Regions from separate parts of the Hippea sp. KM1 genome, predicted to be linked through region 2. Evidence: riboswitches for the same ligand, from Rfam matches in the RefSeq annotation. Region 2 holds a riboswitch; the other holds the start of a gene.
The links. Region 2 has a riboswitch for cobalamin ahead of D891_RS0106615 (ribonucleoside triphosphate reductase). Riboswitches for the same ligand answer to the same signal wherever they lie in the genome.

Region 1 (5,463 bases), 900 kb from region 2:
TTCATGGTCTTGATAGCGTTCAGACCGGCCACATAGGAACATAGATCGTGAAACTCCTCACCGTCGTAAATATGCGTCGGCTGAACAATAATCGTTTTATACCCCTCATCCTGCAAATCGGCTATTGTGGCAAGAGGGCCCTTTATATCCAGAAACTCCTTAGCCTGGGGGTATTTCTTCAAAAACCCCTCATCGTGCCTTCTTTTATGCCATATATGCCTGATGATATTGGATGTAAAGGCAAACACAACCTTCTGGTGAGGAAAGGCCTTCTTAACCTGTTTTTCTATATTCAGAATGTCCACAAAACCGGTGGGATAGGTCGTGCCAAAATCAGCAAGCACAATGGCCACCTTACCCTTATCCGCATGGCCTGCAAACCCCACATTAGAAAAGACCAAAACCAACAGAACAACCAACACAACTTCTAAGACCCGCCTCATAAAACACCTCCAAAAAGAAAGTTTATCAAATCACGGTTCTTCAATGAAAAATAGAAATGCGTATAGCTCGCCACGGTTTTATTCCTAATAAAACCATCGCCGTATTCCTCTTGTGTGGTCAATTTTTTTATCCTGAAGGCATAAGGCTCATTGACCATTTTTAGACGGGAATAGTGAAACTCATGGCCAATCCCGCTAAACTGCCCATCCAAAGCCTTAACAAGAACATAGCCTAAGGCCTTACGGTTTTCTGTCATCTCACATACAGCATCAAAAACACCGCAAAAATTGAAAAATCTATTGTTTTTAATGAGTCCTTTGGTTAAATAAACCATACCACCGCATTCGGCAAGCAGCGGTCTATTTGAGTTTACATGTTGAAGTATACTCTGCATTGTCTTCTTTGAATGAACAAGCCTTTCGGCATACAGTTCAGGATAACCCCCACCCAGATAAACAAAATCCGCACCACAGACATCCTCATCCTTTAGGGGGGAGAAGAAGTGTATCTCAAAACCCAACTGCTCCAAAAAATCCAGATTGTGTTGATAATAAAAGCTAAAGGCCTCATCAAAGGCCACAAAGGCTTTTTTATCCTTTGGTTGTTCGTCCTTTGAATCAACAACCCCAACATCGCACCAAGATAAATCAAGCATGCCGTTTAAATCGACAGACAAGCCGATCTTTCTTGCAAGCTCCTTATAAAATTCATCCTCTGTTTCAAATGCCGTATATACACCCAAATGCCTCGATGGTAATGAGGCAAGCTCGCTCTTTCTCAATGCACCAAATACCTTCACACCCGCATGGTATTCAATGGACGATCTGACCATCTGTTCATGGTAAGGGGATCCAACACCATTCAGAATTACACCACAAACAGAGGCATCCCGTGATAAGGAGACAATACCCTCAACAAAAGAGGCAACAGAATAGGAAACGCCAGATACATCCAACACCAAAAACACCGGCAAACCCAAAATAGAGGCCACCTCATAGCTGCTCCCCTTGAATGTCTTATAGTCAATACCGTCAAAATACCCCATAACGCCCTCAACCACTCCAACATCCGCCCCCCTCATGCCCCAGGCAAATGTTCTTTTAAGCTCATCGGGGGACTCAAAAACCGTATCCAGATTATATGCGGGATTGCCAGAGGCTTTGGTTAGATGGAGTGTGTCTATATAATCCGGGCCGCATTTAAATCCGACCGTCTGCAAACCACGCTCCCTTAAAGCCGAAAGTATACCCAGCGTTATCGTGGTTTTACCGCTATTGGACCTATCGGCAGCTATGAGGAATGATTTTTTCACAACGCCAAAGATGAGGAGTCTATATCGATAAACATAAAAAACCTCCCAATACCCGGGGAATATTAGGCTTGCAAGGTCTTCTGGCTTAGGGGCAGATAGCCTACTTGCCCGCCTTCCCGCCTATTAAGGCAGTGGCATACTGGGCTTTCGTTCCCCATCACAGCTGCGGGTACAGCGCCGGACTTTCACCGGACTTCCCTACGCAAACCCATTAACTTATTTCAAAAACTTTGATTTTTGTCAAGTAATTGTTAAACTTAAAACCATGAGAAGGGGATTCACAACAGGCTCTGCTGCAGCCGCAGCAACCAAGGCTGCAATCATATACCAAAAAACCTCCAAGCTCCCCGATTATGTGTTTATTGAGCTTCCAAATAACAAAAGACTCAAAATTCCCGTATTCTTAGAAGACGGCTTGGTCGGTGTAAGAAAGGATGCAGGCGATGATCCAGATGCAACCAATAACATAAAGATCTTCTCAAGAATCGTAATAGAAAAAGGCAAAAGAGGTATAACCATTGACGGAGGAGAAGGCGTTGGACTGGTAATAAAAAAGGGGCTGCAAGTGGAGGTGGGCAAAAAAGCCATAAACCCAACACCCCGAAAGATGATTGAGGAAAACGCACTCCCACTCATAAAGGACAACGAGCATGTCTTTGTTGAAATCATCGTTCCTGAGGGCAAGAGGGTTGCAAAGAGGACATTTAACGAGCGATTGGGGATAATAGAGGGCATATCCATCTTGGGCACAACAGGCATTGTTGAGCCTATGAGTGTTAAGGCCCTAATAGCCTCTATTGAGTGTGAGATAGATGTGTTGATTGCAAACAACGAGGACTATTTCTTTCTGGTCCCTGGAAAGATAGGTGAGAGGCACCTAAAGAGCATAACGGATACACCCTGCGTGCAGGTCAGCAACTATTTTGATGGAGCCTTCAATTACCTAAAACGCAAGGGTATAACTAAATTCGGCATAGCAGGCCATCCAGGAAAGATAGCAAAATTGGCTATGGGCTATTACAACACCCACTCCAGATTCTCACCCCAGGCCACACACCTAATAAAGGCCATTGAAGGAATAGAACAAGATGTCAACACCACCGAAGAGATATGCCAGATAAAAGGGTCATACGGCCTAAACAGAACAGCCCTGCTGGTTAAGGAAAAGATACATGCGGATTTCGGCTTCGATGTTGATGTGATACTATTCGACATGAAGGGGCGCATCGTTGGAAGGGCATAGGTTCATATACATCATATCTGCAGGTTGCGGTTCTGAAGACTATCTGACCATCAAGGCAAAAAAAACGGCAAAAGAGATGGATGTGCTGATAGGCCATAAGCGATTCAAAAGCCTATTTGATGCCCCGTTTGTTGAGCTTAAGAACCTATCGGACCATTTAGATGAACTAATAAGGCAATACTGGGGCAAAAGAATAGGCGTTGTTGTTTCAGGCGATGCAGGCTTCTTCTCGTTGGCAAAGACGATATACAAAAGATACGACCCATACATAGCCGAGGTAATACCGGGTATATCGTCTTTTCAGCTCTTGTTTGCTAAACTAAAGAGGGGTTATGAGGAGGTGGGTTTCTTTTCTGCCCATTCCCAAAACCCAATTAGCTTAAGCCTGCCCAAGGAAAGCTTTGTCTTGCTATGCGGAAAAAACAAAACAGAAATCTTGGATGCCTGGCGGGATTTATCCAAAGACTTCGATATATTTGCAGGCTGCAACCTATCGCTTAATGACGAGAGGGTTTTTAAGCTAAAAACGGAAAAAGACATAGAGGCACTTAATGAGTGCAAGCTCTGCATACTGTTTTTTGAAAGGAAAAACGATGGCTAAGGTCTATTTTATAGGCGCAGGCCCAGGCGATAAAGAACTCATCACCCTAAAAGGCTTAAATCTGCTAAAGGGGTGCGGCGTTGTTATATACGCAGGAAGCCTGATAAACAAAGAGATCCTGTCGTTTGCCCAAACCAATAAGCTCTATGACTCATCCAGGCTAAACCTAAAACAGATTATAGCCATAATGGAGGAGGCGATAAACAACGGGCTTGATGTGGCAAGGCTCCACAGCGGTGACCCATCCGTATACGGTGCGATAGCCGAACAGATCAGCGAATTGAAGAAAAAGGGCATAGCGTATGAGGTCATACCCGGCGTTGGAGCAGCCTTTGCAGCAGCAGCCAGATTGGGGGTTGAATTAACGATGCCTCAGCTCTCCCAAACCATTCTAATCAGCAGGGTTGAAGGAAAAACCCCTATGCCCTCAGGTGAAGGCCTAAACGAGATAGCAAAATGCTCAGGCATTATATGTCTGTATTTATCTGTTGATAAGATAGAAGAGATAACAAAAGAGTTTCTAAAACACAGAAAACCCGATACAGAGGTAGCCGTATGTTATAGGGTATCCTGGCCTGATGAGATGATAATAAAAGGGACGCTTGAGGATATATCAGAAAAGGTGAAACAGAGCGGTATAAACAGACAGGCCGTTATAATCATCGGCGATGCACTAAAGGGAAAACCGCAGGCATACTCAAAGCTGTATGATGAGAGCTTCTCACATGGATACAGAAAATAGCACGGCATTTGTGGTTATAAGGGAAGAGGGGTTGAAGATAGCCAAAACCCTAAAAAACTCACTTGGCGGGGTAATCTTTGCAAAAAGTGGAATAGAAGGGGATGGCCTTGTGCATTTTGACAGGCTAAGGGAGCTGTTTGAGAAGCTGTTTAAATCATACAGAAGAATCATAGGTATCATGGCCACAGGCATAGCCGTTAGAATGGTTTCGGGTCTTATGGAAAGCAAATACAAAGACCCTGCCGTTGTGGTGGTGGATGAAGGTGGAAGGTTTGCCATAAGCCTATTGTCCGGCCATGAGGGCGGAGCCAATAGCCTAACCTTACACATTAGCTCCATTATAGGGTGCCAGCCTATAATAACAACGGCCACCGAATCGTTAAAAAGGCATGTCGTGGGAATAGGCTTTAGAAAGCATACCACAAAAAACCAGATTAAAGAGGCCATATTAAAGGCTCTAAATATGGTAAACATAGAAACATGCGATGTTCGGTTTATATCAACATGCTGGCATAAGGCAGGCAATAGCAGCCTAATCGATGCATCCTCTGAATTGGGATTGCAGGTAAGATTCCTGCCAAGGTTTCTATACGAAAATGAGCTTTATAACTTTAAAGAATCAACAGCCGAGAAGTATTTAGGCGTAAAGAACATAGCCGAGGCATCCGCACTCCTTGCATCGTTCAACCCTAAGCTTATATTAAGAAAGACCGTATTTGATGGGGTAACGGTTGCTATAGCAAGGGAGGGGGCATTTGGCCTGTAAGCTGTTTGTTGTCGGTATAGGCCCAGGCTCAACAGACCTTCTAACAATAAAGGCAAAGAGGGCTATAGAGGAATCATCAGCCATCTGCGGCTATACAACATACATAAGATACCTTTCTGATTTAATAGAGGATAAGCTGATATTCTCAAACGGCATGGGTTCTGAAACAGAGAGGGTAAAAAAGGCCATAGAGTTAGCAGAAAACGGCATCACAACCTCGATTGTTAGCGGTGGCGACTCCTCAGTTTACGGTATGGCTTCCCTGGCGGTTCAGCTTGCATCGGATGGTATTGATATTGAGATCATACCGGGTATAACGGCCGCATTGGCCGTATCGGCAAAGGTAGGTGCACCA
Region 2 (5,463 bases):
CAAGACATTGATATAAAAGCTTATGTTGTTTGTTTTACCCGATGCTTCTAATGATTCCTTGTATGTATTGAAGGAGCCTGCACCTTGAGTGTATTTTACATGGGGTTTACCCCTGCCTTTTTTGGTTATTATGTTGATAACCCCTCCAATGGCACTTGAGCCGTACAGGCCGCTTTGTGCCCCCTGGACTATTTCTATCCTGCTTATATCATCCGTTGTTAGATTGGTTAGGTCGTAATATGGCTTGGTAAGGGATGGATCGGATACATCAATGCCATCTATTAAGATCTTTGTATAACATGTTGATAATCCCCTCATATAAACATTCGTTGTTCCGCCAAAGGCCCCATTGGATGTTAAAGACAATCCCTCTATATCCTTTAATGCATCCTTTACATAGATGGCTCCTTTGTTCTTTAGTTGCTTGGATGTTATGAGGTTAACCTTGGATGGTGTTTTGGCTATCTTTACCTGGGTTCTTGTTGCCGTTACGACTATGGTATTATCGGAGTTGTTGTTGGCAAGCGATGTATTGGAAAATAGCAAAAATGCGCAACCAAAAGCCATTAATCCCTTTAGTTTCATTCTTGACTCCTCCTTTTACCTGATAATACACCTCTTTACCCATCGATTGGCGATTTGTTTCATGTTCAAAAGCTCCTGATGGGAATAACTGGATTTTTCCTTAAATGATGGGTTTAGGGTTTTTGTCGGTATAAAGTTCTGGATACAGAATAATTCGGCACCGTTTATGAGTTTGGCGATCTCGGCTATATCGTCTTCTGTTATTAGGTCTTTAACGACTGTTGTTCTAAACTCATAGGGTATGCGGGCATTAAGCAGAAGACCTATGCTGTCTTTTATATTCTGTGTATTTGTTTTAGTGTTTGTTATGTGATTATATTTTTCTATCGGTGCCTTAACATCCATTGCTATGTAATCCAAAAGATTCAGGCTCAAAAGCCTTTCTATTAAGCCCGGATTTGTGCCGTTTGTGTCTATTTTGACCTTATAACCCATATCCTTTAGCTTACGAATAAACCCCACAAGCTTATCGCCGTGTAATGTTGGCTCTCCCCCTGTGATGGATACAGCCGTAAGTTTGCCCATTCTCTTTTTTAGAAACCCCAATATCTCGTCTATCTCTATCTCCTCTGCTGTATTGTTAACAAGCTCTGGATTGTGACAGTATGGGCATCTAAAATTGCAACCCTTTGTAAACACAACGGCAGATAGCTCACCCGGATAGTCGATCAAGGAGAATCTTGTTAATCCGCCAAACATCATACCGCCTTGAAGGTTTTTCTTTGTTTAAACTCCTCTTGCTTGCCGTCATTCCACTGCTGCGTTGGCCTTAGATAACCCACAACACGAGAATACACCTCACACGGCGTGCCCTTAAGCTCTTTCTTTGCTTTTTCTAACTCCTTAATCCTTTTCAATATTTCATCTCTTGTCATCTTTGCCTCCAGGTTCAGTATTAGTAATGGTGTTGGTAAACTGTTATCCACCCATTCACCCATCTACCCATTTTCCATCTCTAACTGCTGCTTCAACCTTTGAATCTCCTTCTCGATCTCCTCCAACCTCTCCCTCTTGCATATTGGACATTCTCTGTGTTCCCCGGCTATGTATCCATGCACAGGGCAGATGGAGAATGTGGGCGTGATGGTAAGGTATGGCAGCCTGTAATTCTCAAAGATGGTTTTTATAAGAAGTTTTACGGCTTTTGTTTCATGCAACCTCTCTCCAAGAAATATATGCAAGACGGTGCCGCCTGTGTATCTTGTTTGCAACTCATCCTGCAGATCCAATGCCTCGAATATGTCGTCTGTATAGTTCACCGGCAATTGCGTTGAGTTCGTGTAATAGGGTTTTGATGCCGTGCCCGATGTTTTTATGCCGGGATACCTCTTTTTGTCTAATTTTGCCAATCTGTATGATGTGCCCTCTGCCGGGGTTGCCTCTAAGTTGTAATTATTACCCGTCTCTTGCTGAAACTGCTCCAATCTCTCCCTCATAAAATCGAGGGTTTTCTTTGCAAAATCCTGACCTTCCGGAGCCGTTATAGGGGCTTTTATTAGGTTTAGGCAGGCTTCGTGCATGCCTATAAGGCCTATGGTCGAGAAGTGGTTTTTCCAGTATTCATCGAATCTTTCCTTTATGGATGATAGATAAAACTTAGAATACGGATATAGATCGAAATCGGTAAACCTCTCTAACACCTTGCGTTTAATCTCTAAAGAATCCCTTGCCAACTCCATCAATGTATTTAACCGCTCGAAGAACTCATCTTGCGTTGCAGAGATGTATGCTATTCTTGGCATGTTTATGGTGACAACGCCTATCGAGCCGGTTAGGGGGTTTGCGCCAAACAACCCGCCGCCTCTCTTCTTTAGTTCCCTTGTGTCAAGCCTGAGCCTGCAGCACATGGAGCGGGCATCTTCTGGATTCATATCTGAGTTTATGAAGTTCGCAAAGTACGGTATGCCATATTTTGCCGTTGCCTCCCATAGCGGTTCTAAATTGGGGTTATCCCAGTTGAAGTCTTTTGTAATGTTGTATGTGGGAATGGGGAATGTAAAAACCCTTCCGTCGGCATCACCCTCGCTTGCCACCTCCATGAATGCCCTGTTTATCATGTCCATCTCTTTCTGAAATTCCCCATAGGTGTGGTTTAGCAGTTTGCCCCCTATAATTACGCCCTGATTTTTCATAAAATCAGGAACCTCTAAATCAAGCGTTAAGTTGGTAAAGGGTGTCTGAAAACCCACCCGTGTCGGAACATTTACATTGAACACAAACTCCTGAAGCGCCTGCTTAACCTCTTCATAGGAGAGCCCATCGAATGCAACAAAAGGTGCCAAATATGTATCGAAGTTTGAGAAGGCTTGAGCCCCTGCCGATTCGCCTTGGAGCGTATAAAAGAAATTGACGATTTGTCCCAATGCGCTTCTGAAGTGTTTGGCAGGCCTGCTTGCAACCTTACCCCTTGCACCCCTAAATCCCTTAAGGAGCAGGTCTTGCGGATCCCATCCCACGCAGTAAACGCTTAACGAGTTTAGATCGTGAATGTGGAAATCGCCGTTTATGTGAGCTTCCCTGATCTCTTTTGGATAGATCTTATTAAGCCAGTATGTTTTTGTTATGGCAGAGGATATGTAATTGTTTAAGCCCTGGAGGGAGAAGCTCATGTTTGAGTTTTCCTTAACCTCCCAATCCAGCTTATTGAGATACTGCTCGACCAGTTCCACATCGGCCTTGTTTTTGAATTCCCTGAGTCTGGCGTGTTGCTCCCTGTAAATGATGTATGCCTTGGCCGTTTTTTTGAATGGGGATGAGAGCAGCACCTCTTCCACTATGTCCTGGATCTCCTCAACCGTTGGTGTCCTGTCTTTGAAGAACTTATAGGCCAGATCCAAGACCTTTATCGTCAGTTTTCTTGCCGTTTCGTAATCAAATTCCCCTGTGGCACCTCCCGCCTTTGCAATTGCGTTTGTTATCTTTTCGGCATCGAAATTTACAACACGACCATCCCTTTTTACGATTTTAGAAAACACTTCTTCCCCCTTGAGGTTGTTTATGATTGCCGTATGGATAAATGTGTTATGTTGATGGTGGGGTTTTAATGCTCATAACTGAACCTCCCGTTCTTCTTTATTGTCGGGTAAGTCTCCTGGCTCGGCTTCATCCTACTCCCCTGCCTTCCCATCGAGCGACCCCTTAGGAGCCCATCCCGACAGTGGCGTTGTTAGGGTTTCGTCAGCCTCACAGTTGCGGGGGCAGCGCCGGATTTTCACCGGACTTCCTTGACCCGACAGATTACTTATACACCCATATTCTGGATTGTGTCAATAGTTAGTTGGAATGATATGTGTGTTTGTTATGCTTTTGCTTTACTCAAGGTCGTTGGATATGGATTTTATTATCCTTCTTTGCCCTTTTGAGAGTATCACCTTTCCGTCTAATATCTTTTCTATGGTGTATCCCTTTATCTTGTCGCCTTCCTTGAGTATCTGATAATCTATTAACACAACCCTTTTGCCACCCGATAGGAATATGCCAGAAATGTTTATATCTGGGCTTGATGGTTCACTGCTCTGGGTTGTGTTTTGTGGTTTGATAGGTGGTGAGTATGTGTAATTGAATAGGTTGTATTTATTATTTGGCGGTATATGGAATACGGGCAACTTATGTGCGTTTGCCATCAAGGGCAGAAAAACAAGACAGGCTAAAATTACACTTTTTTTCATTGCATATTCACCTGCACATACTCTATTCTCAGTTTTGCCTCATAGAGCCCGTTTTTGCTTGCTATTGAGTAAGATGGAACCTGCATATTCTGGGAATAGTCCTCTATAGCATCCAGAAAGTAAACGATGTTTTTCAATGTATCATCTATAACAAGATCGAACTCATATATATCCTTAAAGCCATCCCTTTTTATCTGTGCAACATTAAACGATACAACATTTATGCCTGTTTTTAGGAGTAATTCCTTTATCATATGCCCGACATCTAAAACGCTGACCTTTTTGTTTTTAAGCAATGCTATTTTGTCTTTCATAAATTGTATCTCTTTCCTTGCTCGCACTATCTTGTTGAATACCTGCTGCTTGTTTTGTATTGAGGAGAGTTTGGAATATATCTCTGTCTCGTAATTTATGCAATTATCTATTAAGGCCTCCCTTTTGTGTTTTAAGGGTGGGAGTATGTATTTAAAGAATACGATATTTACGGCTATGATTAGAAGAACTGCTAATATGACTAACTCTTTGAGACTAACATCCTTTTTAATCTGAATGGCTTTCAATACACCACCTCATAGCTTATAGAAAATTCAAATTGGCCGTCTTTCTGTTTTACGGAGTGCAGATTTAGGTTTTTTATGTATTTATTTTTCTCCAAAAAGTAATAAAATCTTTGAAAATCCGATAGTGAATTGGCAATGCCGGTTGTTTTAAAGTATCCATTCTCATAGCTGAAACCCTTAAATCCCACACCCTTTGAAAATGTGTTTAGATATATTATCGTTGAGGCAAACGCCGATTTTCTAATAAAGATCATACTCTTTAGTTTTTTCTCTTCCTCTCTTAGCTTAATCAGGGTTTTAGTGAGGTTTTTATAACTGCTTTCATAGTTGGATAGTTTTGCATCTAAGGAGGAGATTTTATTTAATACCTGTTTTTTTCTTTGGATGCATTTTGTTAATTTGGTGTTAAAATAGACATTTGCAACATAAACCAAAATCAGAAACGCAGCGTTAAGCACAAGGGCCGCTACGCCTATCCTTTTTAATAAGTATTCCTTGTATGAAAATCTCTTGTCCTTCGGAAGCAGGTTTATCTCTTTCATTTTACCTCTCTCAATGCCGCACCTATGCAAACTTCCAAATAATTCATTTTATCAATAGCGGAAAAGTCGATCTCTTCGTTGAATTCGATCAATTTTTGCGGTTGGAAT

Region 1: linked by a shared signal. The riboswitch ahead of D891_RS0102045 (cobyrinate a,c-diamide synthase) and the one ahead of D891_RS0106615 (ribonucleoside triphosphate reductase) in region 2 are both predicted to bind cobalamin.

Annotation. Positions count from the first base shown of each region.
Region 1 covers NZ_JAFP01000001.1:389,493-394,955, reverse strand. The annotation lists gene D891_RS0102050 (sirohydrochlorin cobaltochelatase) at 1-443, opposite strand, end outside; gene D891_RS0102045 (cobyrinate a,c-diamide synthase) at 440-1,756, opposite strand; cobalamin riboswitch at 1,810-1,978, opposite strand; gene cbiD (cobalt-precorrin-5B (C(1))-methyltransferase CbiD) at 2,022-2,999, shown strand; gene D891_RS0102035 (cobalt-precorrin-7 (C(5))-methyltransferase) at 2,986-3,600, shown strand; gene cobM (precorrin-4 C(11)-methyltransferase) at 3,593-4,342, shown strand; gene D891_RS0102025 (cobalamin biosynthesis protein) at 4,326-5,108, shown strand; gene cobJ (precorrin-3B C(17)-methyltransferase) at 5,098-5,463, shown strand, end outside.
Region 2 covers NZ_JAFP01000001.1:1,287,177-1,292,639, reverse strand. The annotation lists gene D891_RS0106630 (TonB-dependent receptor plug domain-containing protein) at 1-585, opposite strand, end outside; gene D891_RS0106625 (anaerobic ribonucleoside-triphosphate reductase activating protein) at 601-1,284, opposite strand; partial or broken gene nrdD (anaerobic ribonucleoside-triphosphate reductase) at 1,284-1,397, opposite strand; gene D891_RS0106615 (ribonucleoside triphosphate reductase) at 1,524-3,560, opposite strand; cobalamin riboswitch at 3,650-3,833, opposite strand; gene D891_RS0106610 (hypothetical protein) at 3,897-4,253, opposite strand; gene D891_RS0106605 (hypothetical protein) at 4,250-4,813, opposite strand; gene D891_RS0106600 (PilN domain-containing protein) at 4,810-5,355, opposite strand; gene D891_RS0106595 (hypothetical protein) at 5,352-5,463, opposite strand, start outside.